Regions from separate parts of the Staphylococcus simiae genome, predicted to be linked through region 2. Evidence: riboswitches for the same ligand, from Rfam matches in the RefSeq annotation. Region 2 holds a riboswitch; each other region holds the start of a gene.
The links. Region 2 has a riboswitch for S-adenosylmethionine ahead of J3R86_RS11555 (MetQ/NlpA family ABC transporter substrate-binding protein). Riboswitches for the same ligand answer to the same signal wherever they lie in the genome.

Region 1 (7,959 bases), 150 kb from region 2:
GTTCGAAATTACTATCATCATCGTCATCTTCTTCCCCGCCACGATTATAGTAATCATCACGATATAAAAAGGCTACGATATCGGCATCTTGCTCGATAGACCCTGACTCACGAATATCACTCATCATTGGTCGTTTATCTTGACGTTGTTCTACACCACGTGATAACTGACTAAGTGCAATAACGGGGCATTCTAGCTCACGTGCTAATGCTTTCAGTGTACGTGAAATTTCAGAAACTTCTTGTTGTCTGTTATCAGAGAAACGAGAACCACTACCTTGAATCAATTGTAAGTAGTCAATCACAATCATATCTAAACCATGCTCTTGTTTTAGTCGACGACATTTAGAGCGTAAATCATTAATACGGATACCTGGTGTATCATCAATAAATATCTTCGTACGTGATAATTTACCCACCGCAATCGTGAAACGACTCCAGTCTTCTTCAGTCATTGTTCCTGTTCTCAAGCGATTAGAATCAACATTACCTGAACTACATATCATACGTGTTGCTAATTGGTCGGCACCCATCTCTAATGAGAAAATACCAACCGTATACATACTTTCATGTGTAGCAACTTTTTGTGCAATATTAAGCGCGAACGCAGTCTTACCTACAGATGGTCGTGCTGCTAAAATAATTAAATCATTTCGTCCAAAGCCAGCTGTCATTTGGTCTAAATCGCGGTATCCAGTTGGAATACCTGGTGTTTGACCACTATTTTGATCAAGTTCTTCTGCAGTTTCATACACTTGACCTAAGACATCACGAATATCTTTAAAGCCATCACTTTCTCGTGATGATGATAATTCAAGTATACGGCGTTCAGCATCACTTAATATTTCATCTAATTCTAGTTCTTCATTATATCCATCATTCGCAATACTATCAGCCGTTTGAATCAATTTACGTTTCAACGCATGTTTGGCTACAATATCTGTATAATATTGTACATTTCGCGTTGTCGGTACATTCGTTGATAGCTCTGCTAAATATTGAGGGCCACCCGCTTCATTCAACGTACCATCACTAGATAATTGATCCATCAATGTTACAACATCGATGTCTTTATTATCTTCATTTAAGTGCATCATCGCACGAAAAATATGTTGATGGGCTCCTCTATAAAACGACTCAGGAAGTAAGACTTCCTGAGTAGTATTAATTAATTCTGGATCTATAATGATGGAACCTAAGACAGATTGTTCAGCTTCATTGCTATGTGGCATTTGATTTTGCTCATACATTCTATCCATGATTGATTACACCTCTTATTTCAATCCATCTTTATTGTTCAACTGTATGGACACGAATTGTACCTTCTACTTCTTTATCTAATTTAACTGGTACATTGGTATATCCTAATGAATGGATACCATTTGGTAAATCCATTTTACGTTTATCAACTTTAATGTCATGTTGTTCTTTTAAAGCTTCAGCAATTTGTTTCGTACTTACTGAACCAAACAATTTGCCACCTTCACCTGTTTTAGCAGAAATTTCAACTTCGATGTTTGCTAATGTTTCTTTTAACTTTTTAGCATCTTCGATTTCTTGTTGTCTTTCTTCTTTAGCACGTTTTTTTTGTAATTCTAATTGTTTAAGATTACCAGGTGTTGCTTCTACAGCAAAATTCTTTTTCAATAAGAAGTTGTTAGCGTAACCTACTGGTACATCTTTGACTTCACCTTTTTTACCTTTACCTTTAACATCTTGTGTAAAAATTACTTTCATGCGTCTTCACTCCTACTTAATTGTTCTGTAATTGCTTGTTGTAACTGTGCGATTGCTTGTTCTACTGTTACGCCTTTAAGCTGTGTAGCTGCATTAGTTAAATGTCCGCCTCCACCAAGCGCTTCCATTGTTAATTGTACATTAACTGAGCCAAGTGAACGGGCAGAAATACCAACTAAATTATCTTCACGTTTAGCAACAACGTATGATGCTTCAATACCTTCTAAACTTAACAATTCGTCAGCTGCTTGTGCAACTGTGACAGGATGATAAATTTTATCGTCTGAACCATGTGCTATGGCTATACCGTTATCTTCAACTTGCACCGTACGAATTAATTCTGAACGATTGATATACGTATCTACATCATCTTTTAAGAAATGTTGCGTTAAGATGGTATCCGCACCATGTGCACGTAAATAACTTGCAGCATCAAATGTTCTTGAACCTGTACGTAATGTAAAGTTTCTAGTATCAACGATAATTCCTGCATACATGACAGTTGACTCAAGTCTTGTTAGACGTTGTTCTGTCGGTTGATACTCTAATAACTCTGTAACAAGTTCTGCTGTAGAACTTGCGTATGGTTCCATATAAACAAGTAATGGATTAGAGATAAAGCTTTCGCCACGTCTATGATGATCAATCACTACTTTACGATTCGCTTTATTTAAGACATTTTCATCTAAGACAAGTTCTGGTTTATGTGTATCTACAACGACTACGGTTGTCTTAGAAGTCATCATATCCCATGCATCATCAGATGTTACAAAACGTTCTCTTAATTCTGGTTTCTTATCAATTTCATTCATTACTCGACGAAGTGTTGGATCAATATCTGACTCGTTTAATACAATATAGGCTTCTAAATTGTTCATCATCGCAAATCGAGATACCCCAATTGCTGCACCTATCGCATCTAAGTCTGGACGTTTATGTCCCATGATAATGACTTTGTCACCTTCAGCTAAAATATCTTTTAAGGCGTGAGAAATTACTCGCGCTCTTACACGTGTACGTTTTTCCATTGGGTCAGTCTTACCACCATAGAAACGCACGTTACCGTTAATATTCTTGATAGAGACTTGGTCACCACCACGACCTAGCGCTAAGTCTAATCCTGATTGTGATAACTCACCTAAGTCAATTAAGTTCTCCGTACCTTCACCGACACCAATACTTAGTGTTAATTGTGCACGGTAACCAACACTTTTTTCACGTAACTGACTTAAAATATCAAAGTTGGATTTCTCTAAATCTGCTAATATTTTTTGATTCAAATACGCAACGAATTGATCTGAACTATATCTTTTGAAGAAGATATTATACTCTGACGCCCAGCGACTGATGACACGTGTCACCATAGAGTTAATTTCAGAACGTTGTGTATCGTTCATATTTTGTGTGATTTCATCATAATTATCTAAAAATAACGTTGCGATAATTGGTTTTGAATTTTCATATAATGTATGTGTATGTGCTTGTTCTGTCACGTCAAAGAAATATAAACAATGATCATTTTCAGAATAACGTACATTAAAATGATATTGATTGTACTCTATTTGCAGTTCTTTCACTTTTTCTAATTGTTTTAAAATATTTGGAAATACTTCATTTACAGATTCTGATATCACATTGGTATCTAAATGTTCAGACATAAACTGATTAACCCATTCTATGTGATCGTTCTTATCTAGAATGACCATACCAATTGGTAAATGCTTTATCGCTTTATTGTTATTAGCTGATATTACCGCACTTAAATGATCCACATAATTATCCATTTTCAGTAGCGCTTTTCTAAATAATATAACGCTCACGATAATCATCACGACAAGAATTGCCGAAGCAATCAAAGCTACAATGCTATTAAAGATAAACCATACGCCCATTAAGACGATGGCTGTGATGATCATGATGACAAATGGTATAAGTAAAGCTTTCTTAGTGGATTGCCGATTCATTATTCCACCTCTATTCACTTTTTAAAATTATTCTTCATCATACGTTTTAAATTTAAACTTAAATCAATGATACCAAGTAAGCCTACGATATGTGTCGCAGGTGTAAGTATTGTTCCGATAACCATTAATAGAATGGTTACTACATTTGGTATGCGTTTCGCTTTACCAAAGAAGTGAATGACACTTAAACCTTGGATATACATCACTAATGATAACACAAGTTCAAAATTCAAAATAATGCTCTGGAAAATACTTGGTTCATTCGTAAACATTAAACAAATTAAGACAATAATATATACCCACAATAAGACTGGGCTAATTTGCCAAGCAAATAGTGGTTTGAATATTGGTGTCGCTACTTTAAATTTTCGTAAAATCGGAAATGTAATCATTAAATTAATTAAGACAATAAGAAATGTAATCATAATGAGGTAACCAGGAAGTTGTGCAGTTGTCTGTCTAAATCCTTCTTCCATGATTTGTCTCATATTTGCATCTGCACCAGTCATTATTGCCGCTTCATGTAAAGCATCTTTGAATGGTTTGACTAACACAGCTGATGTTGGAATTTTATTGAAAGTTTGTAACAACATAAATCCAATCAATGAGATAACACTCATTGAAGCTGTCGTTACATAAAGAATACGTTCTTTAGATGTTCGTTCTTTTAATAATTGGCCAATGATTAAACTTGCAATTAAAACTAACACAATACTACTTAGGACAAATGTATTACCAAGTACTGTCGTTAATATCACAGTAAGTAATGCAGTTATACCAAACGATTGCGTAGATTTGTTCCATAACACTATACCCGGAATTGTTGCAAACAAGCATAGTACTAGCCCTAAACCAGGTATTAGATATAAAGCTACAGCAACAATTAGTAATGAAATAATTGATATTATTGTAGCTTTAGGTTGTATTTTTGAAAACACATACGCCACTCCCATATTTTTAACTATAGCTATCATTTTAACCTCTTTGCTACAATTTCACAATTAAAGGAATTTGGTTTGTATAACATTTAATACAATATAATTTTGACACTACCTATTATAGTCATTAGGCAGTGCTTGATTGTGTGATACCATACGCTATTCCACCCATTAATATTGCTATATATCACTTATTTACTTTTACAGCAGTAGCTACGGAAGCGGAACAGAAACAAATTTTATTTTGTAATTGCACTATGGCTACACTGACTAAATTTTTAAAACATTGATTTTTCAGCATTTTAAAAACTAGACAGTTACTGTCAAACGCTTCATTTTAAGTGTAAAATACTTTTTGTCCCAGGCTCATAAAGTTATTTACGTTTAAAATGCTTTAAATTTAGAAAATGATACAAGTTAGGTGCCCATCTATTAAAGTTAAGTAGGAAGCCATCATGACCAACATTATCTGGTACAAAGAAATGGCGATGATATTTAAAGCGTTCGCCTAATGCTTTTACTTGATCATCTGGATATAACAAATCATCGATGATCGTTAATACTTTGGTATCTAATTGGCCAAAGACTTGATTTACATCTTGTCGACCTCGCTCAATATTATGACTATCTAAGACATCGAGTAGTGTGACGTAGCAATTCAAATCAAATTGTTGTTTGAATTTATTACCTTGGTATTGTTGATACTCGACTACTTCATCTGGTGTAAAGCGTTGATCATAACTTTTAGAGGAGCGATAGGTTAAGAAACCAAGTTGTCGCGCTATACTCAATCCTTCTTTACCACCAATATGTATGGCTTGTCGCGCTATTTCATTAAACGCTCTACTATACGACGATGTTTTATCTGTTGCCGCTAAAATAATCGCTTTATCCACAGTAAAGCGTTGATTATAAAGCATTTCCATCGCTTGCATGCCACCTAAACTGCCACCAATTAAAATATTAATATGGTCATACCCAAGTGCTTCTATTCCTAATTCATTAGCTCTAACAATATCTCTTAATGTAAGATGACGTGGAAAATCAGGATCATTTAATGGTGAGCTTGAACCAAACGGACTACCTATAACATTAAATGTTAGGAATTGATAATCGTTAATCGGCATATAACCACCATCAATAATTTCTCTCCACCAACCATGGTTATCATCAGTTCCATAAGTTAAATGATTTCCAGTTAATGCATGACAAACTACAACTAATGGTTGTCCTTGATACCCAACATGTTCATAGCGTAATTGTAAATTATTTATTACTTCTCCAGACTCAGTTGTAAATTCACCTAAATTCAAAGTATCTACTGTGTAATTTGTCATCGTACTTTCCTCCTTATTAAAAAAACTTCCTACTCAATGAACAGTAAGAAGTTTGTATACTTATCATTCGAGTGATTCGTTGGTATTAGCACCGTGCTAAAAAGTCGGTTGCTGAAGTATCATCGGGCCAAGTCCCTCAACTTCTCCTAATAAGATATATGAAATTGTTAAACGTTAGTTGTTAGTGCAAATCAGTCTTGCTGGGGTAGGTCTATGAAATATTTTTTATTATTTGTAACCCACTCTCATTTTCGAAAGTGACTAACACACTGTTGTGATAATTATTCCATGCTGTTTCGATAACTATTCAGAATTTTCTAATTACTAGTATTTTAACTAAGTTAGCCATGTCGTTCAACCTATTTAAAAGAAAAATCTCAGTAATGCCATGACAACAATGCCACCAACAATCGTTATCGTCAAACTTCTAGAAATGATAGCTAGCAATAAGGTCGGAACTAACGCAATGACATAAGGCATATTTAACGTGTAACCATGACCATGCATTGGCTGTTGTATTATTGAATCTATGACCAACGCTGTGAATAATGTGATAGGAATAAATGATAGCCACTGTATAACTTTATCAGGTAGATGTACTTTAGAAATCAGCATAAATGGCACAATTCGAATAATGAGCGTGACTAAACCACATAATAAAATAAGTATGAGCATATATGTAGAAATCGTCATTTATCCATCACCACCCCTAGTGTTGCTGCTAAAACAGCTGAAATTAAAATTGCAACATATGAAGGCATCATTAAACTCAATATCAACATCATAACAATAACCGCAACAATTAATACGACATAAATACGGAATCTTGATTTTGTTATTGATTCAAATTGAGCAATTCCTAAAAAGACAAACATCGCAGTAATGGCAAAATCTAAACCAAGCATTTCTGGATTTGAAATATATTTACCAAATATTGCACCTGCAACACACGACACTGTCCAAAATAGATAAGCTGTAATATTTAAACCATGTAACCAGCGATCATTAATTTTTTCTCCTTTTAAATAAGGGGTAATTGCAACTGCAAACGTTTCGTCAGTAACTAATGAACCAAGTCCTACTCTATTCCAGAAACTATATGTTTTATAATTAGGTGCTAAAGACATACTTAATAAGAACATTCTAGAATTGACTATTGCTGTAGTGAGAATAATGGCAGTCATAGGTGTACCAGCAATCACCAGGGCACAGACAATAAATTGTGCTGCACCAGCATATATAACGAGGCACAGTAAGATAATTTCTAAAATACTAAAATTTTGTGAAGCGGCTACAATACCAAATGAAATTCCCACACCTGTATAACCTAGCAATGTTGGAATACATTCTTTAACACCTTGTTTAAATGTTAAATGCGTCATTTATACTGTACCTCCTTTAATTAATTTTTTATTACAATGTAAAAAGAATATACCTAGTCTAATATATGGTTGGTAGATGCGCAATGACTTTAGACTACCGTTTGTGTGAGGTTAGACATACAACCGTCTAAGAATCTTGAATTAATAAGCTTTGAAATTTCAGAATTTTTCGTTATTCGTTTAGACTTACCCTTGTTTATTTTGTTAATATTTGGATGTTATTGTTTGTTTTTTACTTCAATTATTTGGTTACTCCCCTCCCCTATTATTGTATTTATAAATTATCTACCTCATCATTTTTCGTTGTGGCCTTCTTCGCACTTTGACTATATTCTCTCTTATTATCATAACTATAATCACACATAAAAATACTCTTAAAATCATCGACAAATTTATCGATAATTCCAAGAGTATTGAATCAGTTGCTTGACATTAATACTTATTTAATTGGTTTTGAAATTTGAGTTTTACCACCCATAAATGGTACTAATGCATCTGGAATTGTTACTGTTCCATCTTCATTTTGGTAATTTTCAACAATAGCAGCAAATGTACGACCAACTGCTAAACCACTACCATTTAATGTGTGTACTAATTCTGGT
Region 2 (7,959 bases):
TCGCTTCACTACCAGTTTGTTCTTTTAATGCTTCAAACACTGGTATACCGGCAATATTGGCTTGTGACCAGACTGCTAATTCTGTATCACCATGTTCACCGATAATGCTTGCATTAACACTTGAAGGTGCAACATCAAATTCTTGGCTAATTAAATATTGTAATCGTGCGCTATCCAATACTGTACCAGAACCAATCACACGTTCTGATGGTAGTCCTGTATATTCTTTAACAAAACGAGTTAAAATATCTACAGGATTCGCAGCGATTAAGAAATAACCATCAAATCCACTATTCATGACACTACTAACAATACTTTTCATGATTTTAGTATTTTTTTCTACCAATTGTAATCTCGTTTCACCTGGCTTTTGAGGTGCACCAGCAGTAATAACAACTAAATCAGCATCTTTACAATCTTCATATTCCCCTGCTTTAACATCTACAGGTGAAGGACAATGAACTGTACCGTGATTCAAGTCTTGGACATCTGCTTTCACTTTGTCTTTAGCAATATCAATAATGACAAATTCATCTGCTACACCTTGAGTTACCATTGCAAAAGCATAACTAGATCCTACAGAGCCATCCCCAATTAATACTACTTTTTTACCAAATGATTTCATAATTCTATCTCCTAACATTTTAAATTTATGTTATACGTGTATTCACGCATCATATCTATTACAAAGTTAAAGGTTAATATTTTTATTTAATTATAATATTATGATAAAAATTTACAATTAAAAAATGCGCAGTGTAATATAGTATTTTCGTGTTTTTAGTTGTTAACTGTTGATATATCAATAGTTTTTTACTACGCTCTATTTGTGACAATTTTAAGCACTTATATTTAAATAAAATGACTTTGATCATTTATTGAGAGGTACTAAAATTACAATATCTAGCTATTTCACTATGTCATTTTCATAAATATCTACCAATAGTTAGAAAATTAGAAAGAAACAGTACTTATTTCTATAATTTCTGTTATAATCGATTTTATCATTTCAAAAAAGGTTGATTTCTCAACATTAAATTTGGGAGCCATATAAAGTTGTGATTTTTCAGAATTTTTAGACAAAAGTCATTCCATTTATGATAATATATAACTTATTAAAAACAACAAATAGGAACTAATGTTACTATAATTTATTGGAGGTAAATCTATGGCTAGTTTTTTTCATAGAATAGTTAGAAAAGAAGATCCAACTGTTTATCAAAATAAGGATGGACATTTGAAACGTACGTTACGTGTACGTGATTTTCTTGCTTTAGGTGTTGGAACAATTGTATCTACATCTATCTTTACTTTACCAGGTGTCGTTGCTGCACAGCATGCAGGTCCTGCTGTTGCTTTATCATTTTTACTTGCAGCCATCGTTGCTGGTTTAGTTGCTTTTACTTATGCTGAAATGGCTTCTGCCATGCCATTTGCCGGCTCTGCATATTCTTGGATTAATGTTTTATTTGGAGAATTTTTCGGATGGGTTGCCGGTTGGGCTTTATTAGCAGAATACTTTATCGCTGTAGCCTTTGTTGCTTCCGGTTTTTCAGCCAATTTGCGTGGATTGTTTAAACCAATAGGTGTTGAATTACCAGCCGCACTATCTAATTCATTTGGTACTAAGGGTGGTGTCATCGATATTGTCGCAGCGATTGTCATCATTTTAACTGCTTTGCTGCTATCACGTGGTATGACACAAGCTGCACGTATGGAAAATATTTTAGTTGTCCTTAAAGTATTAGCCATTATTTTATTTGTAGTTGTTGGTTTAACTGCACTTAACTTTGCAAACTATGTTCCATTCATTCCAGAACATAAGGTGACAGACGCTGGTGACTTTGGTGGTTGGCAAGGTATCTATGCCGGTGTCTCAATGATTTTCTTAGCTTATATCGGTTTTGACTCAATTGCAGCCAACTCAGCAGAAGCTATCAATCCACAAAAAACAATGCCTAGAGGTATTTTAGGTTCATTAATTATTGCTATTGTATTATTCGTTGCAGTGGCACTTGTCTTAGTTGGAATGTTCCATTACTCAGAATATGCTGACAATGCTGAACCTGTTGGTTGGGCTTTACGTCAAAGTGGACATGGCATCATTGCTGCAATTGTTCAAGCTATCTCAGTTATTGGTATGTTTACAGCACTAATCGGTATGATGTTAGCTGGTTCACGTTTACTTTACTCATTTGGTCGAGATGGTCTACTACCTTCTTGGTTAGGTAAATTAAATAATAAACATTTACCAAATCGTGCGTTAATCGTGTTAACAATTATCGGTGTTGTTATTGGTTCAATGTTCCCATTCGCATTCTTAGCACAATTAATCTCAGCCGGTACACTTGTTGCATTTATGTTTGTATCAATTGCTATGTATCGTTTAAGAAAGCGTGAAGGTAAAGACTTGCCTATCCCAGCATTCAAATTACCATTATACCCAGTGTTACCTGCTGTTACCTTTATTCTAGTATTGCTTGTATTCTGGGGATTAGGATTTGAAGCTAAATTATATACGTTAATTTGGTTTGTAGTAGGAATTATTCTTTACTTATCTTATGGTTTAAGACATTCTAAGAAAAATGTCGAAAAAGAATATACACCACCAAAATAATAATATGATAAACATAAAAAGCATTTCCACACGGTTTTTACAATGTGGAAATGCTTTTTATGTTGTCTCTATAATAAATTAGGTTAGGAGTGGGACAGAAATAATTATTTCAAAGAAATTATTTCGTAATCCCACCCCGGCAAGACTGACTAGGTTTGTGAAATGTTGATAAATCACCATTTCACAAACCAGACAGTTACTGCTAAATGCTTAATTTTAAGTGTAAAATGCTTTTTGTCCTAGCCTCAATCGTTTTTTTGAAAAAAAAGGGAACAATACCCTATCATTTAAGTCACCACAACTATAGAAAGAGAGGGATTGCGCCTATATCTGATTGTATTATAAAAACATTTATTTTTCAATATTATACAATCTAGCCAATTATTAACATATGCTTAAAATTAATAATTTAATACATTCGGTGTCATTCTTATTTTACTACTTACCACCCTTGACCAGAAATATCGTATTCTTCTAAGCCTCCATGTTCTAATGCACTAAGGGCATCTTCTAATGTATCTAATGCATAATCTAATTGTTCATATGATATCACTAATGGCGGTTGGAAACGTAACACATTACCTGCAACAGCAATAATAACAATGCCATGTTCAAAACAATAATTGCAGATTTTTAATGCTGCTTCGTTGTCTCTAGACTTATTTGCTTTATCTGACACAATATCAATGCCAATGCTTAATCCAACACCTCTGACATCCCCGACGCTACTAAATCGTTTAGTCCATTGATCCATGCGTTGTCTGACATAATGTCCTTTATCCGTACTTGCTTGTAATAGTTCTTCATCTTCGATCATTTGTAATGTCGCTAATGCCGCTTCACAACTAACTGGATTGGCGCCTGTAGTAAACAAATGTGCTGGTGCATCTAAACTTTCCATAATTTCTTTGCGACCTACAAGTGCAGACATAGGTAATCCACCTGCTAATGATTTTCCAAATGTAATTAAATCTGGCGTGAAATTATAATGTTCAACAGAACTCCACGTTCCTGTTCGTCCTAATCCTTGTTGAATATCATCTACTGCTATTAAAATACCATGTTCGTGACATAGTTTTTCTAATGCTTCAAAATATCCTGGCACTGGTTCTAATAAACCACCATCGCCTTGAATTGTTTCGACAACAACACACGCCACTTCATCTGCAGGTACATACTTAGCAAACATTTCTTTTAAAGGAGCTAAATATTCTTCCACAGTGTTTGGTTGCTGTTGCTCATACATGCCTCGATACTTATCTGGAAAAGGGATATGATAGAATCCATTTAATAGTGGTCCATAGTTTTTACGCATATTTAAGCTAATAGATGACATTGATAACGCACCAAAAGTTGAACCATGATACGCATTAGTAAAGCTAATGACATAAGGTCTACCAGTATAACCTCTAGCAAATTTGACAATACCATCATTTGCATCTGAACCTGACAATCCAAATGTTACACGTTTTTCAAAATCACCTGGTGTAATGTCACAAAGTTTTTTAGCTAATTTAACTAGTGGTTCGTGATACATATATGCTGGTGTATAATGGATAAATTTATCTACTTGATCTTTAATAGCTTCACTCACTTGTTTAGGTGCATGTCCAACATTTTGAGAACTTGCACTTGCTAATAAATCAATATACTCTTTGCCTTCAACATCTACTAATGTTGCACCATAACCATGATCAATCACTAGCGGATAATATTTAATACGACCTGATTTAGCAAAATATTGTTCATCTTCTTCAATTAAATCATAAGCTTTACTCATATTACTTCATCCTCCCATTGCCTTGTTTATTAAAAAACTAGTTTTAATTCCCCATATTTTTCAATTAATGATAGTATTCAATATACTAATAAAATTCTGATTTGTAAATATATTCTGACAATTATAACTTATAGAATAATACTACACTCTTACTTTCACAAAAAAATCTGGACTTATGTGTTGTAGCACCAGTCCAGATAACATTAACTTTATTTAGCTTGGTAAGGAATAACATCCTTGCCATATGTCTTTTTAATGTAGTTTTGTGTGTCTTTAGAACGTAAGACCTCCAATAACGCTTGAATTTTAGCGTCCTTTTTATGACCAGATTTAACAGCGATGATATTAGCAAATGGTGACGATTCACCTTCAAGCTCAATCGCATCTTTAGATGGTATCAAACCATTATCCAATGCATAATTAGAGTTCATAATTACTGCTGCACCTTCCCCACTATTATAGGTCTTTGGAAGAAACTCAGCACCTTGTTGGTGATTAAATTTTAACTTCTTTTTATTTTCTTTGATGTCTTCAAATTTAGCATCTTCTATATTGACACCTGGTTTTAATTTTATTAATCCTTTATTAACAAAAAATGATAAAAAGCGTCCTTCTTCTGCTGGATTATTAGAGACATAAATCGTTGAACCTTGTGGTATGTCTCTAATATCTTTATATTTCTTACTATATACGCCCATTGGTGTTGTAAATACTTTACCTACTTCTTCTATATCGTAACCGTGACTTCTTTTTTCAGCTTTTAAATAAGGAACGTGCTGAAAGAAATTAGCATCAACATCTCCTTTATCTAGTAATTTATTAGGTACTTTATAATCATTAACAATTTTAACTTCTAAGTCATAGCCTTTCTTCTTCATTTGTTCTTTAGCGTACTTTAAGACATCTCCATGTGGTGCTGGTGATGCTGCTACTGTTATCTTTTTATCTTCAGAAGATTTGCCACCACCACAAGCAGCTAAACTTATCACTAATATACTTAATACGACTATAGCCATTATTTTTTTCATATGTAAGCCCACCTTTCTTGTTAACTACTCAATAAAGAAAGTTACTTATCATACAACAAAAAAGCTTCCTCCTGTTTAAGAGAAAGCCCATGTTCTTTCTCTCATCTTCAAAAGTAGTAAGCTACTTTATTGTGATTTAGCACCATGTCTTTGGTAAGACGGTTGCTGGGCTTCATAGGGCACATCCCTCAGCCTCTCTTGATAAGAGTCTCATTTATTGAATTGAATTTATCCTATCACTGCTTCATTTTAAAGTCAATATTAATTCTGAAAATTCCGATAATAATAATACGCGTTCACTTACGATAAGACTGTATAATAGTTTAATTCGACTACTTGGTGAATTGTCTTACTTTTCATTTCAGATCATTTTTTATATTCAATTTTGACATTTTTTTGAAAACTATTAGATTCTCTATATTATTTTGTGTAATAAATATTTTATGTGGTAAATAACTAATATCACTATTTAATTTAAAGGTATATTTTATTATAGATTGAAAATTGGAGGTAACAAATTATGAAATATGTTGTAGTAGGAACATCACATGCAGGTTATGAGGTTATAGAAACACTTTTAAAAGAAGACCCTCAAGCACAAATAGAAGTCTTCGAAAGTGGCGATAAACCTTCGTTCTTATCTTGTGGTATTCAAAGTTATTTAGAAGACGTATCACCTTCACTAGATTCATTACATTATGCTACGACTGCTTCTTATGAGAAACAAGGTGTTAATATTCACGTTAATACGACAGTTGTAGATTTAGATACAGATAATAAAACGATCACCGTAGAACATGATGATACTAAAGAAAATATTAGTTATGACAAACTATTTTTAAGTCCAGGTGGCAGTGCTGTTAAACCACCTATTACAGGCATTGATGATTATAATAATGTCTTCTTTATGCGTGGTCGTGAATGGGCAGATAAAATCAAGCAACGCATGCCTCATGCTAAAAAAGCAGTTGTAGTAGGCGGTGGATATATTGGTATCGAAGCTGCTGAAGCATTTGCTAAAGCTGGCATCGAAACTAAAATTATTGATGTTGCTGAGCGTATTTTAAGCACGTATTTAGATCCTGAATTCACAAATATTTTAGAACAAAATTCAAAACAACATCATTTAGAATTTATTGGTGGTGAATCAGTTAAAGAAATTACTGGTAACGACAATGGCGATGTAACAACAGTAATTACTGATAAAGGTGAATATCAAGCAGACACTGTGTTATTCGCAGTAGGTGTAGCCCCTGCTACTAGTTGGCTTAAAGATAAAATTGACTTAGGCACTAAAGGTATTATTACTATTGATCATCATCAACAAACTTCAGCACCTGATGTATACGCAGGTGGCGATGCAACAATGGTACCATTTGCGCCAATAGAAGAAGATCGCTATATTGCTTTAGCAACAAATTCACGTCGTCAGGGTGTTACTGCAGCGTTAAATATGGTTGGTAAATCTGCTACGATGCCTCGTGTATCTGGTACATCTGGCCTACAGTTATTTGATTATAAATTTGGTCAAACAGGTGTACATGGCACTGAAGCTGATAATTATGACGGTCATCTAGGACAACAATATGTTGAAGAACGTATTAGACCTAAATTTATGCAAGATGATACTACAGTGCATATGAAAATAATATTTGATAAAGATAGTCATCGAATATTAGGTGGTCAAGTGATGTCAACTGAAGATGTCACACAAGCAATCAACACATTGTCAGTAGCGATTTCAGCTGGCTTTACTTTAGAACAGCTTGCAGTTCAAGATTTCTTCTTCCAACCTGATTATGATAGACCATGGCATTATTTAAATGTTCTTGCTCAACAAGCACTAGGACAATCATACGGTAGCGATCAAATGCTATTCTAAACATACTACAAAAAGCTGTGAAGAGATTTTTCTTCACAGCTTTTTTTATAACTATAGCGCCTGGAATAAAACGGATTTGATGCTTAATTTGATGCGTTTGGCAGTAACTGTCTGGAATATAAAGTGTTGAAAAATTAGCGTTTTATAATTCTAGTCAGTCTTGTAGGGTGAGTAAGACCCCAGCAAAGAAAAATTTTATATCTGTTCCATTCCCTCAAGGTGTCGTGCCATCAATAATGACATATTTTTCTCCATTTAGGGAAATATGAGTATATATATATTATTGAGGTGACATTTTTTATGTATTTAAAATGGCTTTATCATAGCTTAGCAGCAATTGTTATCAGTCTTGTATTACTATTGAGTACGGCAATCATCGATCGTTTCAATCAAGGATTTTATCTAAATCAATTATTATTAAATATTGATTTTATTGCTAATCCTGCAGATACACCATATATCATTGAAGTACTTCTACATTTAGCCCTCGGATTATCAATATATGTGATATTTGTCTTCATTTATCGTTATGTTCAACATTTTTATTTATTATGTTATGGCTTCTTGTTCATCGTATTTTTGGTACTATATCCATTACTTATTGTTATAGCTGTACGTCCAATTTTTCAATTTAATATGTTGGCATGGCTAT
Region 3 (7,959 bases), 940 kb from region 2:
GTGATGAAAAATCATGTACATATGCCAAATGAATAACAGCATCATTTTGTTTTACTGCCTCTTTTAAAACTTCGTAATTTTCCAAGTCACCATGATGTGCCAATGCATCTAGTCGGCGTAATTTATCTGCTGATTGCAAAGTACGCGCTAATCCCGTTACTTGATGACCATTAGCAATAAGCTCTTTTATAACTGCTGTTCCGATAAAACCTGTTGCACCTGTTACAAATATATTCATAAAATTTACCCTCCGTTATTTAATAAATACATATTAAGGTATGGTGTTCACTCCATAGCAAGCTCTTTTTTAAATTTGATTTAATTTATAACGATAAGTAACATGTATATTAAACAAAATAATAAGGATGATTACTATTTACTTAATTTAAGCTATTTTTACATTGATTAGTGCCTGTGTTAGTTTAGGTTATTCTATTGAAGCTTGTGTTAAAACACAACAAAAAAATGCTTATTATGCAGTTGCACGTAGTTTATCATTATTTATTGTTGCTATTGTAACTTTAATTTATCACAACATTGATATTATAATTACAATGTCAATATTAATGATTTCCTCTCTATTTATTGATTGTTTAATTGTCTGGAAATATCGACAACACTTTAAAACAATTGGACCAATCGCAACTGCAATATTTCATTTGTTATTACTCTTAATATTTTTATTTTAAGAGTATTTTAAATGCAAAAATGCCAACTTCATTTCATCGTGAAGTTGGCATTTAATATTCTTATTTATTTTGCTGGTACAACTGATCCATTATATTTTTCGTTAATATAATCTTTAATTTCTTTAGAATGCAATACTTCCATTAAAGCTTTGATTTTCTTATCGTCTTGATGACCTTCTTTAACAGCAATTAAGTTTGCATATGGATTGTTTTCTGCTTTTTCAATAGCAATTGAATCTTTTTTAGGATTTAATTTTTGTTCAATAGCAAAGTTTGAATTAATGATGACCGCATCAGCATCTTGGTTTTGGTAAATTTTAGGTAAGAATTCTGCTGATTGTTTATTATTAAATTTAATGTCTTTTTTGTTTTCTGTAATATCACTAAATTTAGCATCTTCAATTTTAACGCCTTTTTTAATTTTAATTAGTCCGTCATCAACAAAGAATTTCAAGAAACGTCCTTGTTCAGCTGGATTATTTGATACGTACACTGTTGCACCTTTTGGTAAGTCTTTCAAGCTTTTATATTTTTTAGAATATACAGCCATTGGTTCTAAATGTACGTTACCAGCACTTTCAATTTTGTATCCTTTATCTTTTTTCTCAGTATTTAAATACGGTGTATGTTGGAAGAAGTTGGCATCTACTTCACCTTTATCTAATAATTTGTTTGGTGTTGTATAGTCATTAATAACTTTGACATCAAGTTTATAACCTTTTTTCTCTAATAAAGGTTTAGCTTTTTCTAAAATTTCTGCGTGTGGCGCAGGAGATGCACCAACTTTAATCGTTTTGTCATCCTCTTTATTACCACATGCTGCTAATACTACTGATAATGCTAATACTAAAATAAGACCTAATAATTTTTTCATTTAACAAACCCCCAGTTTTATCGTTTATCAAGTTTATTTGTAAACCAATCACCAATGAATTGGATTATAAATACTATAATTAAAATGAATACTGTTGAAACTAAAATGACATCATTTTGATTTCTTGTAAATCCTGTTAAATAAGCTAGGTTACCTAAACCACCAGCACCGATAACCCCAGCAACAGCTGTTGATCCAACTAAAGCAATTGCTGTAACCGTAATACCAGATACTAATGCAGGCATTGCTTCAGGTAATAATACCTTTCTAATAACTGTCCAAGTGTTAGCCCCCATAGACCAAGCCGCTTCAATAACACCTTTATCAATTTCTTTAAAAGCAATTTCTACAAGTCTGGCATAGAATGGTGCTGCGCCAATAATTAATGCAGGTAAGGCGCCTGTTGGACCACTAATTGTCCCTAATACTAAGCTCGTGAATGGTATTAATAATAATATTAAAATGATGAACGGAATTGCTCTAAATAAATTTACAATGAATGACACAATTGTATAAAAAATTCTTGCGCCTACAGATGTGCCTTTAGCTGATAAGAACAATAGCACCCCTAAGATAATACCGAATATAAAAGCAAAGATTGTCGAGACAACTGTCATATAGAGTGTTTCAACTACTGCCTGCCAAACATCTGGCCATTGCACATTAGGCATTGTAACCATTTCATTGATAATATCGCTAAATGATTTACCCATGTCGTAACACCTCCACTTTGACGTGTTGTTCATTCAATTCTTTTTTGAATTTTCCAAAATCTTCAGGAGTAATAAATGGAATATGTAGAATTAAAAAGCCAACCGTACCTTCTTTTGTATTTTTAATATTCGCTTCAAGAATATTTATATCAATGTTATATAACTTTGAAAGATTAGAAACAATAGGTTCTGTTGTCGTTGAACCAGTAAAGTTCAATCTAACGATATATGCATTTGGATCAAGTGGTTCTAAATCAACAGTCGAATCATTAAAATCATCGTTTAAGTCTTCTTTAACAAAACGCTTAGTTACTTCATGTTGTGGATTTTCAAAAACATTGGTTACACTGCCTTGCTCAATCACACGCCCATTTTCCATGACAGCAACTTCATCACAAATTCGACGAATAACATGCATTTCATGAGTAATTAAGACTATTGTAAGATTTTGTTGTTGACGAATTTTAAGTAATAAATCTAAAATTTCATCAGTTGTTTGTGGGTCTAATGCGCTCGTTGCTTCATCACAAAGTAAGACCGTTGGATCATTTGCTAATGCTCTAGCAATACCCACTCTTTGTTTTTGTCCACCAGATAATTCTGAAGGATAAGCATTCTCTCTTCCCTTTAGTCCAACAAGTTCAATTAATTCTAAGGCTTTCCTCTTGGCATCATTTCTAGACACACCAGCAATTTCAAGTGGAAATGTTATATTTTTAAGGACTGTTCTAGACCATAAAAGATTGAAATGTTGGAAAATCATGCTTACTTTTTGACGTTTTTTTCGTAGTCCTGATTTAGAAAGCTTACTAATATTATCGCCATCTATAATAATATCGCCAGAAGTTGGTGCTTCTAAGTTATTAAACATTCTAATTAATGTACTCTTACCTGCACCTGAAAAACCAATCACCCCATATATTGATCCTGATTTAATAGATAAATCAACATGATCAACAGCTAGAACATTTTTGTTTTTCGTATGATATTCTTTGACGACTTGTTTTAACTCAATCACGTATATACCTCCCCAGTATTGCTTAATAAAATAAAAAATGCTTTCTCAATATCGATAAAAAGATTGAGAAAGCAATAAAAGTATTGTTTCTCTCATCTTCTAAAGTTAAAAACTTTATGTGAATTGGCACCATTTCCATTACAGACGGTTGCCGGGTTTCGTAGGGCACATCCCTCCACCACTCTCGATAAGAGCTTACGCATCATTTAATTTGTTTTAATCCTACCATTACTGTATAAATTCGTCAATAATTATTTTAAATTTTCTAACAAATTAGGAACAGACTGAAAAGCATAAATTCGTTTAACTTCTTTATCTCGATTCATCAACAATAATACTGGTACTGACATAATTTGATTTATTTCACTAAATTGTGGATGAAAGTTTAAATCAATTTTAATTATTGGTAACTGCAAAATTTCATTGGCAATATCGAGCATTCGTTCTGAAATTTTGCATGTACCACATGTCGGTGTATAACCAAAGATTAAATGTTTGTCTTTGTCAAAATTTTGTGTGACATCCGTAATATCTATAGTGCAACTCATTATTTAAACGAACCTTTCTTAAAGTGTTTGATATTAAAATTATAATCGACTCATCATTTAACGCAATCGACTTGCTTACATTGTATGTACTAATTTTATGTCATTATTTTTACTTTAGCGACTCACTGTAATTACTATTTTATGTATTTGGACTATTATTAATGACTTTACAACCTCTCATATCACAAACATAAGGTTCTTACTTATCTAATAATATTTCAATTCTTGGATTAGTTAATTTAAGTTATTGTAAAAAAATAACTCCTCAATACTATGATTAAGGAGTTTGATATTATTATTCGCCAATCATTTCTGAATATTGATCTGCTGATAATAATGCTTCAATTTGACTGTCGTCACTAATTTCTACTTTGACCATCCATGCTTTTTCATATGGAGATTCATTTACAAATTCAGGGCTATCTTCTAGTTCTTCGTTAACTTCAACTACTTTACCAGAAATTGGCGCATATAATTCTGATACTGTTTTTACAGATTCTACACTACCAAAAGTATCCCCTTCATTAATTTCATCATCAGTTTCAGGTAACTCAACAAAAACGATGTCACCTAACTCTCCTTGAGCATATTCAGTGATACCAATTGTTGCAACATTACCATCAACTTTAACCCATTCATGTTCTTTTGAATATTTAAATTCGTTCGGTACTGCCAAAAGAATCCCCTCCTAATTAATTTTACATATTTATGATGCCACAAGCTTTAACGTCATTCAACAATAATCTATAAAATTTCGAATGACTGTTAATCTACATTTTACATGTAAACGAAATAAAAATCGACAAAATTAAGAAAACGTTTTCAAAATTACGCTAACCACGTATCCTTATATTGATCTTCTTTAAATCCTAGTGTAATTTTATCTCCTGAAATTGCTAATGGACGTTTCACTAACATACCATCAGATGATAATAGCTCTAACTTTTCATCATCTGATAAATCTTTAAGTTTATTTTTTAAATCTAGTTCACGATATTTTGCACCGTGTGTATTAAATAACTTGTTAATATCAACGCCAGTATTGGCAATAATTGTTTCAAATTCACTTTTAGTTGGTGTATGTTGAATAATATCAATTGGCTCATAACTCACACCATATTCATCTAAAAACTTTGCTGCTTTTTTACAAGTAGTACAGTTCTTATATTGATAGAATTTAATCATTATGAATAAACCTCCTTTATATATTATCTTTAATATATCATTTTAACGTCAAAATGGCTTTACTTTTAGAGCTAATTTTTTTATAAAAAAGATATCATTAGCTATAATAGGTTTAAATATTCTATTTAGAGGAGATGTAAAGATGAAATCAATTTCAACGACAGAAGAGTTTAAGAACATTATCAATAGTGATCAACCTGTGATTATTAAATTTGAAGCTGGTTGGTGTCCCGACTGTAAAGCTATGGATATGTGGATAGATCCAATTATGGAAGAATATAATAACTACCAATGGTATTCAGTGAATCGTGATGAACTTGAGGACGTAGCAGCTGATAATGATGTTATGGGTATTCCTAGTTTATTAGTATTTGAAAACGATCATAAAATTGCACATTTGCATTCAGCTAATGCAAAATCACCAGAACAAGTTGAAACATTTTTAGCAGAAACATTTAACAAATAAGTTTAATTAGCACAACAGGTCTGAAGAGCGCTCTTCAGACCTGTTTTTAGTATTACTTAATACTTGGATAACTTTAATATTCTGTGATAAGATTTTTATTTTTACGCGGCGCTTTAGGCATTTCTTCTTCTAAATCAGTTAAGTATAAAAATCCTGCTAAAATTTCATCATTTTTAACACCTAGTACTTTTCTTACTTTTGGATCAAAGATATACATTGGTGATTTCCAACATGTACCAATACCTGCTTCATAAAGTAATAGCATTAAATTTTGTGCGTACGCTCCAAATGCAAAATAATTCTCTCTATTTTGTTTTTGTCTAGGGTCTGTCTTCATAATTAGCAGTAACATGCCCCCTAATTTAGTAACCGCATCATAATGACTTTGTTGCTTATCTAATTCATTGGGAAACGCAAATTTTGATATGTCTTCACTCATATCACCTAAACGATCTTTAGATACATGTACTAATCTCCACGGCTCTCTCATACCATGATTCGGAGCATCAGCAGCTTTTTCGATTGCTTCATATAAAGCATTGTCATCAATATGCATATCTCTTTTAAACTTTTTAACACTTCGTCTTTCTGCTATTGCTTGTTGTAAATCCACTTAAAATCGCTCCCTCACGTACTATTGATAATACTTATCAATTATATGATATGCCTTAAGCAAATTCAACTAAACTACTTGTTAGTATATAATGCGATTTGTCTACTTAATTGCGAAACATCAATTTGACCTGGTGCTTGTGGTTCACCCAAACAGCCATATGTCAATGATCCCCCAAAGACACCCTGAGCAGTACGCGATACTAATCCAAGATGTGACATGGAAATACCAACTACTTTTGAACTGATTGACTGGGAAGCTAATGACATAGCTTGCAATAATTTAATCACATCATCTTTATCTTGAGGCATCACAGCAACCTTAACATAATCTGGTTGGAATTTTTGCATTTTATAATAAATAAAATTCAATTCTTCTTGTGTAGGTGTTTCATCAAAATTATGATGTGACAAAATAACTTTTGTCATCGGTTGAACTGTTGCTATCATGTGTTGATATAAATTAACATCAATATGTTGATCCCATTCGATATCAATTATATCTATATCTTTTGTCTCTGCTAACATATATAGAAGATTAATATAGTCATCCTGTAGTAAATTACCTTTACCACCTTGCTGATTTGTGCGGTAAGTCACTAATAGTTGTTGCTGATTTAAAATAGACCTTAAGTCCTTTATTAACACACGAATTGCTTCTTTCGATACATCATGTAATTGATCAATTCTAAGTTCTACTATATCAATATCAGCTATTTTAACTTTAATTTCATCTATTAATTGTTGCGTAATGATTTGTTCAGGTGCGATAGTTACTACGACTTTGACATCATTCATTTTAGTTCCTCTTTTCTACTTCCATTAACTAGTATTTTATAAAACTCTTTTTAGTGCTTCAATGATAAAATACTAAAGTTATTGTTTGTATGTTCATGATTTAAATATATTAAAACGGGTAGATAATAAATATAACTATTCAAGGAGGTAATAATTATGGCAGTTCACTATGAAACTAAAGCTACAAATACAGGTGGTCGTAAGGGACATGTCTACACTGACGATCATGCAATTGATGTAGATGTATTACCACCACAACAAGCAGATGGCAAAGCAACAAATCCAGAACAATTATTTGCAGCTAGTTATGCATCTTGTTTCAATGGTGCATTTGATTTGATTTTAAAACAAAATAAAGTACGTGGTGCTGAACCAGAAGTAACATTAACTGTTCGCTTAGAGGATGATCCAAATGCCGAAAGTCCACAATTAAGCGTTTCTATAGATGCAAAAGTTAAAAATGTATTATCACAAGAAGATGCAGAGAAGTATTTACAAATGGCACACGAATTCTGTCCATATTCTAAAGCTACTCGTGGTAATATCAATGTTGATTTAAATGTTGAAGTAGTTGAGTAATTCATCATATAAATAAAGTTTTAGATGCTATTAACAGGTACAAACTTGTTAATAGCTTTTTTTATCTGTTACATGCAAATGAATCATAACAGTTATTGATAGTCGAGTGTGGGCAAGAAATAAATTTTAAAAATTTTCACTATAGAATGCCCGTCATGTAAAATAATATAAAATCCCTACGTCTATTTCTGATGATGAATCCCATTCACTCCGTCAACATTAACTAAGGTTAAAATATGCTGATTTATCATTATTTATTATTCAAAAAGTTACTGACAATCTTATTAAGTTAACTATAAACTATTTATTGTTCCGCGGTTTGTCAATCAATTAATTGATTATATAATTAAATTTTTAAAGTTGAATTTTTGAATATTTTAAAAAGTGCTAATACATAATAAGTTTCACGGAATTTTTTATTCATAAATTATGTTTTGTTTTAAAATTCTTTGATTGCAAATTTTTAATAAACATTTT
Region 4 (7,959 bases), 270 kb from region 2:
GTGTTGATGTTGATGAATCAAGAATAGATAAACGAATCGACACGAAATATTGCGATGTAAAAACACATGATTTAGACGAAGCGTTAAGATTAGCACAACAAGCAAAAGAGCGAGGTGAAGGTTTGTCAATTGCTATAGTCGGTAACGCGGTAGATGTTCACCAAGCTATTTTAGATAAAGAGTTTAAAGTTGATGTCATTACAGATCAAACAAGTGCACATGATCCATTAAATGGCTATGTACCACAAGGATATTCAGTTGAAGAAGCACGTGATTTACGTGTTAATGATCCTAAAAAATATGTTGAACTTTCTCAAGCATCTATGGCTAAACATGTGGAGTTAATGCTAGAATTCCAAAAACGTGGTGCAGTAGCATTTGACTATGGCAATAATATTCGTCAAGTTGCTTATAATAATGGTGTTAAAAATGCCTTTGATTTCCCAGGATTTGTGCCAGCATATATTCGACCACTATTTTGTGAAGGTAAAGGACCATTCCGTTTCGCTGCATTAAGTGGTGATCCTAAAGATATTGAACGTGCTGATGAAGAAATGCGTAAATTATTCCCGGAAAATGAAAAATTATTACGCTGGTTAGACTTGGCTGAAGAAAAAATTGCTTATCAAGGGTTACCATCTCGTATCGCTTGGTTAGGTTATGGAGAAAGAGCCAAAATGGGCTTAGCACTAAATCGTTTAGTACGAGAAGGTGAAATTTCTGCACCTATCGTTATTGGACGTGATCATCTTGACTCTGGTTCTGTGGCAAGTCCAAACCGTGAAACAGAAAGTATGAAGGATGGCAGTGATGCAGTTGGAGATTGGGCAGTACTTAATGCTTTGATTAATACTGCAGCAGGTGGTTCTTGGATTTCTTTCCATCATGGTGGTGGTGTTGGCATGGGCTATTCCTTACATGCAGGTATGGTAGTTGTTGCTGATGGTTCTGAAAAAGCTGATCGTCGTTTAGAAAGAGTGTTAACTACAGACCCAGGTATGGGAGTAGCAAGACATGTTGATGCAGGCTATGATATTGCCATACAAACTGCTAAAGACAAAGGGGTTAAAATACCAATGATTGATGAAGTGGGTGATAAATAATGAATGATTTAATCATTACTAATATACAAGAATTAATTTTACCTAAATCAACGGATAGACCGTTAAAAGGACAAGAATTAGATGACTTAACTATTGTTGAAAATGGTACGGTAGTCATTAAAGATGGCAAGATTGTATATGCTGGAGAGCATAGTGATGATTTTGAAGCTCAAGAAATCATCGATGCAAGTGGTAAAGTAGTATCACCAGCATTAGTAGATGCACATACACATTTAATATTTGGTGGTTCAAGAGAGCATGAAATGTCATTGAAACGTCAAGGTAAGTCTTATTTAGAAATTTTAGAAATGGGTGGAGGCATATTATCTACTGTCAAAGCTACACGTGAAACGTCAGAAGAAGATTTGTTTAACAAAGCGGAACATGATTTATTAACAATGATTAAACATGGTGTGCTTGCTGTAGAAAGTAAAAGTGGATACGGTTTAGATAAAGACAATGAATTAAAACAATTAAAAGTATCTAATCGATTAGCTAATAAATATAATTTAGATATGAAACATACTTTCTTAGGGCCACATGCAGTGCCAAAAGAAGCAGAGTCTAATGAAGCATTTTTAAATGACATGATTGAATTATTGCCAGAAGTGAAACAATATGCAGATTTTGCAGATATCTTTTGTGAAACAGGTGTCTTCACTATAGAAGAGTCACGACGTTACATGCAAAAAGCAAAAGAAGCAGGATTTAAGGTGAAGATTCATGCAGATGAAATTGATCCATTAGGAGGACTTGAATTAGCTATTGATGAAGGTGCGATTTCTGCTGATCATCTTGTGGCTTCAAGTGATAAAGGTAAAGAAAAGTTACGCCATAGTGACACGGTTGCAGTATTATTACCGGCAACAACATTCTACCTAGATAAAAATGATTATGCTGACGCTCGTGGAATGTTAGAGAATAATGGTGCGATTGCGCTTGCCACAGATTATAACCCGGGAAGTAGTGTAACCAATAACTTACAACTGGTTATGGCTATTGCAGCGTTAAAATTAAAATTATCTCCAAATGAAGTTTGGAATGCCGTCACTGTCAACGCTGCTAAGGCTATCGATGTTGATGCGGGTACTATTAATAAAGGTGATAAGGCGAATATTGTTATTTGGGATGCGCCAAACCATGAATATATTCCTTATCATTTTGGCATTAACCATGCTGAAAAAGTAATCAAAGATGGTAAAGTCATTGTCGATAATACTTTAACACTAGACTGACTATAGTTTTAACAAGAGCTGCTCTAAGTATCGTATCTATGTAGATACGTCTACTTAGAGCTTTTTAATTAGTTAGTAAAGATAATGTCGAACAAAGTGAGCCACACCTATGAATTATTGTAATTGTAAGAATTATTTGACAATAATGTTAACATAAAACATATAAGGGGATGGTAACGTGACGGATAAAAATAGACCAAGTTACCTTGATGAATGGAAAGGTCAATATAGTCAAAATATTTTAGCGGGAATATTATTAGCATTGGCATTATTACCAGTGGCCATTGCATTTTCGTTTATTGTTCATATTAATCCAGCAATTGGTTTGATGACGTGTGGCTTAATGATGTTTATGATGAGTTTTATAGGTCATCGTTTAGCTATGGTTTCAGGACCAAGTAGTGGTATATCTATTGTTGCAGCACCTTTAGTTGCACAACATGGTATATCTTATTTATTTTTAGCAACTTTAGTAATGGGGCTTATACTTATTATATTTGGTTTATGTCATATTGATAAAGTACTAACGCGTATACCGAATACAGTTGTTATGGGATTTATGAATGCATTAGGGTTACTGTTATTAACTACACAAATTAAGTATATCTTCGGTATCTCAGTTGCTACTTATATTGTTGCAATCATAGCATGTCTCATTATTATTATTGCATCGAAAACGGTTCGCTTGATTCCTGCACCACTCATTGCCATTATCATAGTTACGTTTTTGACGTGGTTGATACATCCAAATATACAGTACGTTTATGATCTTGCTAACATTACAATGACCCTACCTCATCTACATATCCCCTATGGCATATTCACTTGGTCTACAATGAACATCGCACTAGTGTATGGTGCAACAATGGCAGTCATTTCAGTAATACAAACTAATCTAACAACACAAATGATGAATGATTTAACACAACAATATAGTAATAAAGATAGAGAAGTATTGAGTCAAGGTATTGCAAATACAATAATGTCTTTATTAGGAGGCTATGGTTCTAGCGGTCTCGTAGGTCAATCTAAATTTTTTTATAGAATGGGAGCAACGACTAGAGTAGCGACGCTATCAACAGGAATATTTTTATTATTATGTGTCATTGTATTAGGACCGATTGTTGGACATATTCCAATGGTTGTTTTAGCAGTTGTACTTGTATCAGTATCATTAAATACGTTTGATAGAAGAACATGGTCACATATTAAAGAAGCACCTTTTAAACGCGGAAGCTTAATGTTAATCACGATGGCTTTAATTTTAGTAACTAATAATTTAGCAATTGGTGTGATTGTTGGTACGTTTATTTATTATATTGGCCGATGGGTAGTACGATTAAAGGAGAGATAATAATGACAGAATATAATCAATTAGTAGAATGGCGTCGATATTTTCATCAACATCCAGAACTTTCAAATGAAGAGGTTAACACGACTGCAAAATTACAACAAATTCTTGAAGAACATGATATTAACATTTTAGAGACACCTTTAAAAACGGGTTTAGTAGCGGAAATAGGACAAGGAGATCAATGTATCGCAATTAGAAGTGATATCGATGCGTTGCCTATTAACGAATTAGTTAATCATGATTTTAAATCTGACAAGTCAGATGTTATGCATGCTTGTGGACATGATATTCATATGGCGAGTGTATTAGGTACGGCATTGCAATTGAAAGCAATAGAAGAGCAGTTAAATGGACGTGTTAAAATTATTTTTCAAGCTGCTGAAGAATTAGGTTATGGTGCTTTGGAAGTCGTTAATACAGGGGTAGTTGATGATGTATCAGCAGTGTTAGGATTTCATAATTATCCGTCACTCAATGTTGGTGAATTTGCTATTAAATCTGGTGTTATTACTTCTGCCGTGGACCGCTTTGAATTTAACATACAAGGTGTAGGTGGACATGCAGCGAAACCTGAACAAAGTAATGACCCAGTCATTGTATTAGGACAATTAATTAATAGTATTCAGTCAATTGTTAGTAGGAATATATCGGCATTTGATGAAGCGGTGGTAACCATTGGACAAGTAACTTCTGGTTCAACATGGAATGTCATTGCGGATCAAGCGTATGTTCAAGGAACAGTGAGAACTTTTGACGCTAATGTTAGAGATTTGATTGAACAAAGACTTCAAGATATTGCGCAAGGCTTAACAGCAATGTTTAACGCTACAGTAACATTGAATTATACAAAATTACCAGGTGCAGTTATTAATGACCAACAACTAACTGATACAGCTATTAAAGTAGCACAAGAAGTAGGTTATAACGTCAATGTTATGGAAGAACCATTGACAATAGGTGAAGATTTTTCAGGCTTTAGTCAACAAATTCCTGGTGTCTTTGCCTTTATCGGTTCAAATAGTAACTATGACTTACATCATCCTCAATATGACCCGGACGAAAAGATTTTGAAAAAAGTACCGTCTTACTTTGTCAATTTGGTTAAGCAATTACTTGCATAAATGTTTGCTGTATAGTAAAAAGAATGAAAATATGATTAAAGTAGGGTGCTCATTGGGTAAATATAATATAGAAACTTAATGAGGAGATGTTAAAATATGGGAGCACAAGATCCTAGAAATAAATTTAAAACATCAGATTATGATAAACAAGAACAACCTGTGCCTGGCTTACAAAGTGAAATGACACCAGCGCCAGACTGTGGTGAAACTTCATATATAGGGCATGGACGTTTACAAGATTATAAAATATTAGTAACGGGTGGAGATTCAGCGATAGGTCGTGCTGCTGCGATTGCTTACGCTAAAGAAGGTGCTGATGTTGCGATTAACTATCTACCAAGTGAAGAGCAAGATGCCCAAGAAGTTAAAGAAGTGATTGAACAAGCAGGCCGTCAAGCAGTGTTAATCCCTGGTGATATTCGTGATGAACAATTTAATTACGACCTTGTTGAACAAGCATATAAAACGTTAGGTGGCTTAGATAATGTAACGTTAGTGGCTGGTCATCAACAATATCATGATGATATTCAAGGTTTTGATACTAAATCATTTGCTGAAACATTTGAAACGAATGTTTATCCAATCTTCTGGACAGTTCAAAAAGCCTTACAATACCTACAACCAGGTGCATCAATTACAACAACATCATCTGTTCAAGGATATAATCCAAGTCCAATATTACATGATTATGCCGCTTCCAAAGCAGCAATCATTTCATTAACAAAAAGTTTATCTGAAGAATTAGGTCCTAAAGGCATACGCGTCAATTGTGTTGCCCCAGGTCCATTTTGGTCACCACTACAAATTAGTGGCGGACAACCACAAAGTAAAATCCCTACTTTTGGACAGAACACACCTCTAGGTAGAGCAGGTCAACCTGTTGAACTATCAGGTACGTATGTTCTACTTGCAGCAGAAGAATCAAGTTATACTACTGGACAAGTATTTGGTGTAACTGGTGGTATTCAAATAGATTAATGTGTATGACAGCACATTGATAATCGTATATGGAATGACTAAGAGACTATTCGTAAGTGAATCTCTGGTCATTCCATTTTTTATACATAAAATAGCAATATTTAAGTTTTCTAGACAACTTGGATAAACGATTTTGATGAGCCTGAGACAAAAAGTATTTTACACTTAACATGTAGTATTTAGCAGTAACTGTCGGTTTTAAAAATGTTATTAAATCAACGTTTTAAAAACCTAGTCAGTCTTGCCAGGGTGGGAGGGACCCGTCATAGAAAAAATTTAAGGATTACAGTTGACACTATTCGTGCAACTGCATAAAAGCTACAAAAGATTAAAATCTAAGTAGCTTTAAATGTGCAAGACGGGCATATACGCCATAAATTTTTGACAAGATTTATGTCTGTCTCTCTCCTACTTTTAGCATGTTACTATTAAATTAATTTTGAAAATTAGCGAACCATAGTCAACATCAATGCCCTTTTAGAAACAAAGCGACATATTACATCTTGAAAGGATGACGAGCGATGTTTAAAAGGCTAGCGATTACATTTAAACTTTTGACGTTTGTAGTTGTGGCTATTGTACTTAGTACTGCATTATTGTTCGATAAAATGGATGATACAAGTTTATTAATATTATGTAGCGGGATATTCTTATCTTGTATGTTATTAGGTAATATGTTTGCAGTAGCGCATAATATACAACAACAACGTATTTGGCTGACGCCATTAGGTGACTATACGATGGCCATGATAGCAACCGTTATTGCCTTCTTACCCTTTTTAATTATTGGTGTAGTGCCAACAGTTTCTAGCAATCAATGGCAATTACTTATCATCTTCTTAATTTGGGTACCAATCATCATTGCTAATATCATACTTAGAAAGTTGGGCATTGATTATATTATAAATGCGCCAGATAGAGATAAACGCGTTAAAGTGATGTCAGCAGAACGCACTAAAAAGTTGAAATATTGGTCTTTAATCATTACTTTAGTGAGCGTTATGCTTATTTTAATAGCACTGTATTTTAAATTATGGTTGCTATTAATCATTCCAATTATGGGATTAATTATTATCGTTGTTATTATGCTGTATATCGATGTTAAATATGATATTAACAACAATGATTAAGATAACTTAGTTTGATGAACGAACAACAAGTGATGAAAAAAATCATTTAAATAAGTACTTTTATTCTAATGACACTTGACGCTAACTATGTTATCTTTTACGGTAAGACTTTAAATCATATATAAACTTATCAAGAGAAGTGGAGGGACTGGCCCTACGAAACTTCGGCAACATGACTAATGTGCCAATTCCAGTAACCGAAAAGGTTTGAAGATAAGCAGGTATTCATCAATTGACCTCTTTCTTCTTTATCAGAAAGAGGTATTTTTATTGGAAAGCAGGTAAAAAAATGGAAGAACAGAAAAAAAGTAATGCATGGGCCTTATTTCCATTGTTATTATTTGTAGCTTTATTTTTAGGTGTTGGTATTGTAACGGGTGACTTTACGACAATGCCATTAAATGTTGCGATTACAGTCACAGTCATTGTGGCGTTATTAATGAATAGGAAAGAATCTTTTGCGTCTAAAGTTGAAGTGTTTACTAGAGGTGCTGGACATTCAAATATTATCTTAATGATGTTAATCTTTGTCTTAGCAGGTGCTTTTTCAACAACTGCTGAAAAAATGGGTGGCGTAACATCCACAGTAAATTTAGGATTATCATTAATTCCACAAAATCTTATCATCGTTGGTTTGTTTATTATTTGCATGTTTGTATCTATTTCAATGGGGACGTCAGTTGGTACAGTAGCAGCAATTGCTCCAGTTGGTTATGGGTTTGCGCAAGCAACAGATGTTCCTACTGCACTAGCAATGGCGACAGTTGTAGGTGGTGCCATGTTTGGTGATAATTTATCGATGATTTCTGATACAACTATTGCTGCCGTACGTACGCAACATACGAAAATGAAAGATAAATTTAGAGTGAATTTTAAAATTGTCTTACCTGGTGCCATTATAACGATTATCGTATTATTCTTTTTAACTAATGGTATAGCGATTGATCATACTAAAAATTATGATTACCAACTCGTCAAAGTCATTCCGTATGTCTTGGTGTTAGTATTAGCTTTAATAGGTGTGAATGTTATTATCGT

Region 1: another riboswitch for S-adenosylmethionine. It lies ahead of metX (homoserine O-acetyltransferase MetX); the one in region 2 lies ahead of J3R86_RS11555 (MetQ/NlpA family ABC transporter substrate-binding protein).
Region 3: another riboswitch for S-adenosylmethionine. It lies ahead of J3R86_RS03650 (methionine ABC transporter ATP-binding protein); the one in region 2 lies ahead of J3R86_RS11555 (MetQ/NlpA family ABC transporter substrate-binding protein).
Region 4: another riboswitch for S-adenosylmethionine. It lies ahead of J3R86_RS10330 (Na+/H+ antiporter NhaC family protein); the one in region 2 lies ahead of J3R86_RS11555 (MetQ/NlpA family ABC transporter substrate-binding protein).

What each region holds. Positions count from the first base shown of each region.
Region 1 covers NZ_CP071589.1:13,421-21,379, reverse strand. The annotation lists gene dnaB (replicative DNA helicase) at 1-1,258, opposite strand, end outside; gene rplI (50S ribosomal protein L9) at 1,290-1,736, opposite strand; gene J3R86_RS00070 (DHH family phosphoesterase) at 1,733-3,700, opposite strand; gene J3R86_RS00065 (YybS family protein) at 3,715-4,653, opposite strand; gene metX (homoserine O-acetyltransferase MetX) at 5,013-5,975, opposite strand; SAM riboswitch class I at 6,033-6,131, opposite strand; gene J3R86_RS00055 (AzlD domain-containing protein) at 6,339-6,668, opposite strand; gene J3R86_RS00050 (AzlC family ABC transporter permease) at 6,665-7,357, opposite strand; gene serS (serine--tRNA ligase) at 7,797-7,959, opposite strand, start outside.
Region 2 covers NZ_CP071589.1:2,485,324-2,493,282, forward strand. The annotation lists gene J3R86_RS11540 (L-lactate dehydrogenase) at 1-625, opposite strand, end outside; gene J3R86_RS11545 (APC family permease) at 1,169-2,617, shown strand; gene J3R86_RS11550 (aspartate aminotransferase family protein) at 3,060-4,397, opposite strand; gene J3R86_RS11555 (MetQ/NlpA family ABC transporter substrate-binding protein) at 4,607-5,425, opposite strand; SAM riboswitch class I at 5,524-5,633, opposite strand; gene J3R86_RS11560 (FAD-dependent oxidoreductase) at 5,946-7,307, shown strand; gene J3R86_RS11565 (hypothetical protein) at 7,608-7,959, shown strand, end outside.
Region 3 covers NZ_CP071589.1:799,162-807,120, reverse strand. The annotation lists gene J3R86_RS03670 (SDR family oxidoreductase) at 1-238, opposite strand, end outside; gene J3R86_RS03665 (hypothetical protein) at 402-689, shown strand; gene J3R86_RS03660 (MetQ/NlpA family ABC transporter substrate-binding protein) at 754-1,563, opposite strand; gene J3R86_RS03655 (methionine ABC transporter permease) at 1,581-2,276, opposite strand; gene J3R86_RS03650 (methionine ABC transporter ATP-binding protein) at 2,269-3,294, opposite strand; SAM riboswitch class I at 3,384-3,488, opposite strand; gene J3R86_RS03645 (thioredoxin family protein) at 3,546-3,842, opposite strand; gene gcvH (glycine cleavage system protein GcvH) at 4,138-4,518, opposite strand; gene J3R86_RS03635 (arsenate reductase family protein) at 4,671-5,027, opposite strand; gene J3R86_RS03630 (thioredoxin family protein) at 5,170-5,493, shown strand; gene J3R86_RS03625 (nitroreductase family protein) at 5,567-6,106, opposite strand; gene aroD (type I 3-dehydroquinate dehydratase) at 6,181-6,903, opposite strand; gene J3R86_RS03615 (organic hydroperoxide resistance protein) at 7,060-7,482, shown strand.
Region 4 covers NZ_CP071589.1:2,220,005-2,227,963, reverse strand. The annotation lists gene hutU (urocanate hydratase) at 1-1,103, shown strand, start outside; gene hutI (imidazolonepropionase) at 1,103-2,338, shown strand; gene J3R86_RS10350 (SulP family inorganic anion transporter) at 2,517-3,692, shown strand; gene J3R86_RS10345 (amidohydrolase) at 3,695-4,813, shown strand; gene J3R86_RS10340 (SDR family oxidoreductase) at 4,910-5,791, shown strand; gene J3R86_RS10335 (hypothetical protein) at 6,313-6,921, shown strand; SAM riboswitch class I at 7,046-7,141, shown strand; gene J3R86_RS10330 (Na+/H+ antiporter NhaC family protein) at 7,211-7,959, shown strand, end outside.